2 regions of the Comamonas serinivorans genome follow, and region 1 is predicted to be linked to the other one. Evidence: riboswitches for the same ligand, from Rfam matches in the RefSeq annotation. Region 1 holds a riboswitch; the other holds the start of a gene.
What was found. Region 1 has a riboswitch for thiamine pyrophosphate ahead of CCO03_RS10540 (purine-cytosine permease family protein). Riboswitches for the same ligand answer to the same signal wherever they lie in the genome.
Positions count from the first base shown of each region.

Region 2: another riboswitch for thiamine pyrophosphate. It lies ahead of CCO03_RS14055 (FAD-dependent oxidoreductase); the one in region 1 lies ahead of CCO03_RS10540 (purine-cytosine permease family protein).

Region 1 covers NZ_CP021455.1:2,482,928-2,487,092, forward strand. Annotated here, with positions in the region: gene CCO03_RS10535 (DUF4132 domain-containing protein) at 1-1,204, opposite strand, end outside; TPP riboswitch at 1,492-1,600, shown strand; gene CCO03_RS10540 (purine-cytosine permease family protein) at 1,675-2,994, shown strand; gene CCO03_RS10550 (GNAT family N-acetyltransferase) at 3,468-3,911, shown strand; gene CCO03_RS20840 (GFA family protein) at 4,004-4,165, shown strand, end outside.
Region 2 covers NZ_CP021455.1:3,303,330-3,307,494, reverse strand. Annotated here, with positions in the region: gene CCO03_RS14065 (CoA pyrophosphatase) at 1-653, shown strand, start outside; gene CCO03_RS14060 (cobalamin biosynthesis protein) at 693-1,706, shown strand; TPP riboswitch at 1,817-1,920, shown strand; gene CCO03_RS14055 (FAD-dependent oxidoreductase) at 2,025-3,398, shown strand; gene CCO03_RS20610 (hypothetical protein) at 3,410-3,532, shown strand; gene thiS (sulfur carrier protein ThiS) at 4,052-4,165, shown strand, end outside.

The sequences.
Region 1 (4,165 bases):
CCCAGTCGTACTTGGCGGTCGGCTTGAGGAGCTCGGCGCCAGGTTCGCGGGGCCGCCACGACGACACCGAGCGGTTGGCGCGGTCCGCCTCCCAGGCCTGCATCAGCGCCCAGGCGAAGGCCGCCAGCGATTCGGGGGTGCAGGCCTCGCGGACCAGGGCCAGCCCCGCATAGCGCCCCGCGCCTGCCGGAAAACTCAGCATTTCGCCCAGCGTCTGCAGGGCCGGGGACGACAGCGTGCCGCCCTGCACCCACTGCGGCGCATGGGCAGCCAGCTGCGGCCAGAACTCGGGCAACTCGCCCACGCGGGTCGGGTAGCGCAGCAGTGGGTCATCCGCCAGCAGCTCGTGGGTGGCCTGCAGGGCGCCGGCGTGGCCCAGGGCTTCCAGCCGCTGCGCGCCCGCCAGCACCGATTCACGCAGTCCCTCGTCCACCAGCCACAGCAGCACCGTGCGCGCCACCGTCTGCGCCTTGCCTTTGCCGCACAGGGCATCGGGCAAGTGCGCGGCCGCGGCGTACTCGGGCCAGGCCTTGAGCCAGGCCTTGCCGTGGATGGCGTGCGCCTTGCCGCTGACGACCGCCAAACCGGCCGAGCGCGCCAGGGGCTCGCTGGCCATGCACAAGGCCAGGTCAATGGCGCTGGCCAGGCTGCGCGCGCACCAGGCCTCCATGGCAGGCAAGCCCGCCAGGCCCAGCGCAGGCACGAAAGCAGCGGCACCGGCGTGCACGTAGCGAGCGGCCAGGCGGTTCCACAGGGGCGCGGCCAGGTCACCGAGCTTGAGCCAGTCACGGCCATCGCCATCGAATTCCTGCAACGGTTGGCGCGCCCAGTACGGGCTGATCTTTTCGTTCAGTTCACGCAGGGTCTGCGCGACGGCGTCGGCGTCACGGGCCGCCAGGGCCTGCCGCAACGGCACCAGCTCCACTTGATCCTCGTCCTGAAAGTCTGCCAGGTCGACACCCAGGGCAGCCAGCTGCTCGACCTCGCTGCCTGTCTCGAGGGCCTGGGCAGCAGCGGCCTCGAAGACCTCGCTCCAACGCAGCTGCGGCGCCAGGGGCGGCACATCCGTCAGGTGCAAGGCCTTGGCCGCTTTGGACGCGCGGGGCTTGGTTTTTGGGGTGGGCTGCCGCCACGGCGGGTTCTCCAGCCAGGCGACGGGGTCGATGGGGAATTCGGGGCGCTGTGGCGCGCTCTGCATGTCCATGGGTGTGCTCCTGCCTCCAGATGAAGGGTGCAGTGTGCCTGAAACATCCCGTCACATCGAGACGCCGATTGCGCCCGAAGGTGCTACTTCGGGCCTGCGCCGCCATGGGACCGCTGAGCTGCATCTGCTGACCGGCGTCCGCATCAGGCAGCGCGGGCCGCAGCGCCCTGCCCGACGCAGCAGCCTGAGCGCCGGTCCTCTACACCCTGCCTCTTCAGAGCCACCGCCACGTCTTTCCTTGCACTCCAGGCACGCCACTACAATCGCGCGGCCGGCGCATTCACGCCGGTGTTTGCTGGGGGTGCCCGGCCGTGTCTCTCGAGGCCGGCGGGCTGAGAGAGTCCCTTTGAACCTGATTGAGATCATCCTCGCGCAGGGAAGCACGTCAGCCCACAGGCCGCACGGTCTCGTCGCCCCGTCAGGGGTCGGCCCGGGCCCTGGCGCTGCAGCGCGAGCTGCCGGAGTGCGCCATGACCGTTTCCCCTCCTCCCGCCGCCCAGGGCAGCGTGACCAACCACAGCCTGCAGGTGGTTGCCGCACACGAGCGCGTGTTTGCCTGGCACAACCATGCGGCGCTGTGGTTCAGCCTGGGCGTGGGCCTGCTGGTGCTGCAGATGGGTGCCCTGATCGCACCAGCACTTGGCTTCACGGGCGCGTTGTGGGTGATCGCGGGCGGCTCATTGCTCGGCGCAGCCTTGTTGGCCTGGGTGGCCCACATCGGCGCCACGCATGGGCTCGCCAGCGCCGGGCTGATGCACGCGGTCATGGGCCGGCGCTTCGCCCAGCTGCCGGTGCTGCTCAACATCGTGCAGCTGCTGGGCTGGGGTGCGTTCGAGCTGGTGGTGATGCGCGAGGCCACCGTGGCCATCGTGAGCCGGCTGGGCTGGATCGGTGCCGGCACCTCCGCCGCCCTGTGGGCCACGCTGGCCTGGGGCGCGTTGCTGACGCTGCTGATGACCCTGCCCATGGTGCGGCTGGTGCGCCAGCTCATCGCGCGCGTGGCCCTGCCGCTGGTCGTGCTGGCCTTGCTGTGGATCAGCTGGCAGCTGCTGGGCCAGGCACACACCCAGGGTTGGGCAGCACTCACGGCCACGCCCGGCAACGGCAGCATGAGCCGCCTGTCCGCGCTTGACCTGGTGATCGCCATGCCCGTCTCGTGGCTGCCGCTGGTGGCCGACTACGCGCGCCATGGCCGCAGCGCCAAGGGCGCGTTCTGGGGCACCTGGGCCGGCTTTGCGCTGGCCAACGCCTGGTGTTATGGGCTGGGCGTGCTGATCGCCACGCTGATGCCGGGCACCGAGATGATGGCCGCGGTGCTGCTGGTGCAAGGCGGGCTGCTGGCGCTGGCCCTGGTGCTGCTGGATGAGGTGGACAACGCCTACGGCGACACCTACTCGGCCGCCATGAGCGCGCACAGCCTGCTGCCACGCCGCAGCGTGCGCCACTGGGCGGTGGTGGTGGCGCTGGCCTGCACGGTGCTGGCCATCGTGCTGCAGATGCACAGCCTGGAGCCCTTCCTGATCCTGCTGTCGTCTGTCTTCACGCCGCTGTTTGGGGTCATCGTCGGCAGCCTGGCGGGTCGGCGCGACGTGGCCGGCCTGCTGAGCCGCGCGCCCGCGGTCAACGGCGGCGCCGTGGCCATCTGGCTGCTGGGCATTGGTGGCTACCACGCGCTTGCTCAGTGGGCACCACATTGGGGCAGCGCCCTGCCCGCCTTCGCGTTGACGCTGGGCCTGTCGGCGCTGCTGCGCGTCGTCCATCAGCCGGCAGCGGCACGATCCATGGCGTGATGCGAATGGGGTATGGATGATTTCCCGTTTTCAATTCAACGGCAATGGATTCATACTGCCTCTGGATAAAAGCAGACATGCGAGCGGATGTGTATCAGGTTCGGCAGCCCCGCGCAGGCCCTGCTGCCGGCATGGGTGCCGTGAGGGGAACGGTATGATGAACGTGACTTGCGACGGTGCCGTGCTCCTCACGCCACCGGGTCAGGCCATCGTCTGGAAATGCTGAAATGGATTGGGTCCCCGTCGTCTTCATCGTGTTCAAGGTCCTCGTGTTCGGAACCTGCATGTTCTTCGCCATCAAGTGGCATTACGACCAAGGCAAAAAGAAGAAATGATCAGATGCGGCCCTCTTGAGGGCCGCATGCACATGTGCCCCAGGCCGGCGCGTGACCGGCCTGCCGCCTTTCCCACGGAGCTTGATCATCAGCAGTGAGAATCAAACGACATCATTCCCAGACACATCAAAGGTCCGCATGAAAATCTGCACCCCCACCAAAAATGATTACTTGAAATTAATGGAAATTTGGGAAGATTCAGTTCGCGCCACTCACGACTTCTTGAGTGAAGAGCACATTCAAACCCTCAAACCCCTGATACTCGAACACCATTTCGATGCAGTGGATTTGCGAGTCGCCAGCGACGAACATGGTGACATGGTCGGCTTCATTGGTGTTGCCAACCAGAATGTTGAGATGCTTTTCATATCCCCATCCCACAGAAAACAAGGGATAGGCTCGATCTTGCTCAAGAACGCGATAACCCATCAAGGCGCAACCAAAGTCGATGTCAATGAACAGAACCCCGACGCAGTCGCGTTCTATGCGCATTGTGGATTCAGCGAGGTTGGCCGATCGCCGCTGGACGGACAAGGCAACCCCTTTCCACTGATTCACATGGCGCTCAAGCAGATCAGCTGATCATTTGTCAAACAGCATCATCTGAATGTCGCAAGGCCTTCCTCCAAGGAGCAGTTTGGCTGACATCGCCCACGTCGTGTCCAGGAGCAATGATGAATACCACTTTTGAAGGCGGGTGCCTGTGTGGGGTGAATAGGGATCGGATCAGTGGCAATCCTTTGTCTGTCTATGCATGCCACTGCATCGATTGCCAACGACGAACCGGAAGTGCGTTCGCGCTTTCCATGCTGGCGAGAAGCGCCAGCATGGAACTC
Region 2 (4,165 bases), 820 kb from region 1:
GCAAGGTGCCGGTCGTGGCCGTGGACGACGGCTTGCCAGCCATTCCGGCCGCGGCGCTGACGCCCGAGGCCCTGCGCCGACGCTTCACCCGCGACCTGAGCTGGACGCCGGAAATCCGCCGTGAAACGCAGTTCACCCAGGCCGAGGCGGCGCCTGCGGCCGTGCTGGTGCCCATCGTCATGCGGCCCCAGCCCATGGTGCTGCTCACCCAGCGCTCGACCAAGCTGAGCAAGCACTCGGGCCAGGTCGCGTTTCCGGGCGGGCGCGTCGATCCGGGCGACGCCTCGATCGAGGACGCGGCGCTGCGCGAGGCGCTGGAGGAGGTGGGCCTGGACCCGGCCCGCGTCGAGGTCATCGGCGCCTTGCCGTCGTACACCACGGGCACGGCCTTCGTCGTCACGCCGGTGGTCGGGCTGGTCAAGCCGCCGCTGGACCTGCGCATCAATCCGCAGGAGGTGGACGTTGCCTTCGAGGTGCCGCTGGCTTTTCTGATGAACCCGGCCAACCACCGCCACCACGAGTACGTGGCCGATGGCGTTCGCCGCAGCTGGCTGTCCATGCCGTACATGGATGACGGCCACGAGCGCTTCGTCTGGGGCGCCACGGCCGGCATGCTGCGCAACCTCTACCGTTTCCTCAGCGCCGAGCAGTGAACGTTCGCGAGCGGCGATGAACGTGGTGGATCTCCTCCCATGAGCCTGTTTGCCCTGGTCCTGGCCTGGCTGGTGGAGCAGGTGCGCCCGCTGCGCCACGGCAGCTGGCCCAACCGCGTGCTGCGGCGCTGGGCGCGCTGGGTGGCCCGCAACGTGGACACCGGCAAGCTGGTGCATGCGCGCGTGGGCTGGGTGCTCATCGTCGGCGTGCCCGCGCTGGCCTGCACCCTGGTGCACTGGGGGCTGCAGCAGCTGCTGGGCTCGTTCGTGGCCATGCTGTGGGATGCACTGCTGCTGTATGCCTGCCTGGGCTGGCGCAGCTTCAGCCAGCATTTCATGGCCATCCGCAATGCCCTGGCGGATGGCGACGAAGAGCTGGCGCGGCGGCTGCTGGCGGCCTGGCAAGGGGTGGAAACGGCCCGCGTGCCAGGCACCGAGATCGCACGCCACGCCATCGAATACGCGGTGCTGTCGGCGCATCGCCACGTGTTCGGTGTGGTGGCCTGGTACGGCTTCACGGCCATGCTGGGGCTGGCCCCGCTGGGGGCCGTCATGTACCGCCTGGCCGAGGTGACCATGCGCGACGCGCGCCTGCGCCACACCGTGCTGGCCCTCAGCGAGCGCTCGCTGCTGGCCGAGGTGGCCGAGCGCGCGTGGCAGGTGCTGGACTGGGCGCCAGCCCGGCTCACGGCGCTGAGCCTGGCCGTGGTCGGCAACTTCGTCGAGGCCGTCAGCAGCTGGCGCAGCCACGCCCAGCAGGCGCCCATGGACAGCGACGGCCTGCTGCTGACCGCGACCGCCGGGGCGCTCAACATCCGCCTGGGCGGGGCCAGCCTGGCGCGGCTGGCGCCCCCCGGCCATGCCAGCGCGCGCGACCAGGCCTGGTCCACGGCCGACGCGATCTTCACGCCCCAGCTCACGGCGCAGACCGGCACGCCCCACCGGCGCGAGCCCGAGGTGCCGCGCATGGGCGAGGTGGCCAAGCTGCTGTGGCGCAGCCTGGGCGTGTGGCTGCTGCTGCTGGTGCTGCTGGCCCTGGCGCGCTTGCTCTGACGGGCCGTGGGGTCGCGCCCGACGGCGGCAGGTCGCAGCCAGGGGGCTGGGGTATCATGCGCGGCTTGGGAACCGCTGCCTCATCGGCTCGATGGCGGCTCGGTTCCCTTGGCCTTTAACCGGGGTGCAGGCCGGCCTGCTGAGATGGCGATCACGCCAAACCCGCGAACTTGAGACGGTTTGTACCGGCGGAAGAAGCTAGAGGACCAGCGACGGCGCGCCCAGCCATGACGGCGCCCGATCCGGCCGGTTTGCCCCTCCGTCAGGCGCTCCGCCATGACGTGAATGACACCGCTTGACTCCGTTCCCCCTCGCACGATGACTGGTGATCGCCAGGGCGGCAGCCTGCGCGGCGGCGCGCGCCACATCGGCATTGCCGGTGCGGGTCTGCTGGGCCGGCTGTGTGCCTGGCACCTGGCCAGCCAGGGCTTGAGCGTGGACGTGTTCGACCCGGCGCCCGATGCCGGCCCGTGCTTTGCCGACCGTGCGCAGCCCCGGGTGGGCCTCTCGCCGGCCTGGACGGGGGGCGGGGGCGCTGCCGACCCGGTCTGGCCGCAGGCCGCGGGCTTCACCGCCGCCGGCATGCTGAGCCCCATCGCCGAGCTGGACAACGCCGAGCCCGCGCTGGCCGCGCTGGGCTGGCGGTCCATCGTGCTGTGGCGCGCCATCACCCAGGCGCTGGGCCGCACGCCCGGCAGTTTTGCGCCGTTCTACGCCCAGCGCGGCTCGTGGATGCTGGCGCACCGACCCGACCTGGGCAGCGCCCAGCGCGTGCTGGCGCGGCTGGCTGCGGCGGGGCGCAGCGCCGCCTGGCAAGAGGCAGTATCCCTGGCTTACCGTCGATTTTTGATCGATGATGACGCCATACCTGCATTGGGTTTGACCGAGGCCAGCGCCCAGGGCATGCCGCAGGCCTTGAGCCTGGCGCAGCTGCAGGCGCAAGAGCCCAGCCTGGCCGGCGCCGCCCACGCCTGGTTCCTGCCGGCCGAGGGGCAGCTGGACACGGCCAACACCCTGCTGGCCCTGGTGCTGGCGGCGCGCACGCTGAGCGGCCCCTCGGGTCCGGGCCGCGTGAACTGGCACTGGGGCGAGCGCGTGACGCAGGTGGGCGAAGACGCGCGGCTGCACCTGCACGGCCCCGGGGGCGAGCGCGTGGCCACCTTTGACCAGGTCATCGACACGCGGGGCCTGGGCGCCCGGCCCGACCTGCCCATGCGCGGGGTGCGTGGCGAGCTGGTGTGGCTGCACGCGCCCGGCCACGGGCTGACGCGGCCGGTGCGCCTGCTGCACCCGCGCCACCGCGTCTACATCGTGCCGCGCCCGGGCGACCTGCTGCTGGTGGGCGCCAGCGAAATCGAAAGCGAAGACCGCTCGCCGGTGTCGCTGCGCTCGGCGGTCGAGCTCATGGCGGCGGCCCACAGCGTGCTGCCGGCTGCGGCCGAGGCCCGCGTGGTGCGCCTGGACGTGAACCTGCGCCCGGCCTTGCCCGACAACGGTCCGCGCATTGAGGTGGCGGGCCGGCGCCTGCGCATCAATGGCCTGTTCCGCCATGGCTGGCTGCTGGCGCCGGCGCTGCTGCAGCAGGCCCTGCAGGCCGCAGACCTGCCGACCACGCTGGCCGGCGTGGCGCTGGACGAGGTCGGTGGCCTGGGCGAGGCGCCGTGGCTGCACGCCGCGCAGGCCTGCGCATGAAGGACGCCGCCATGGACACCATCTACGGCACCACGTCGCCGCGCTGGCGTGGCGGGATCTGGTTGACGAACCTGAACGGGCCCGGCACCCCCAGGTGCGGGTGGCAAACGGCGGAGGGGAACCATGTGGCGTGACGCAAGGCGATGGGTGGTGCAGGCCCCGCGGCACCGGGGCGGCCTGCGTGGCACGGCAGCCCGAGTTGCTGGGCGAGTTGCGTGGGTCTGGCTGGCCGCGAGCCTGTGGGCCGGCCTGATGGCGCCTGCGGCTGCGCAAGGGCTGTCGATCCAGCGCGAGGGCGCGGCCGGGCTGGGCAGCGGCGGGGGCCTGGGTGGACTCGGTGGGCTGGGCGCCACGAGCGGCCCGGCTTCGGGGCACGGCAGCTCGGGCGGTTCGCTGTATGGGCTGTCGCCGGGCGGTGCGACGCCGGGTGCGCCGGCGGCGGACGCGCGCGCACCGGGTGCATCGGGGCAGGCGGCGTCCGGGTCAGCCAACCGGCCCACGCGGGGTTCAACCCCCAGCCGACCTCAGGGCCGATCCAGTCGGTCGGCCCCATGACCTGAACGAGACCGTGGCCTGCTGGGGCAGGGCTGGCGGCGCCGGATGGCGCGGTCGCACAGCCTGCCGGCAGCGCCCCCCCTGAGTAGGAGAAACGCATGAACACCCCCGACACCGCCTGCCACATCGCCGACACCGCCGATGCGCTGGCCCCCCGCGCCGCGATCGCCATCCAGCTCGATGGCCAGCCGCGCTTCGTGCCCGATGGCTGC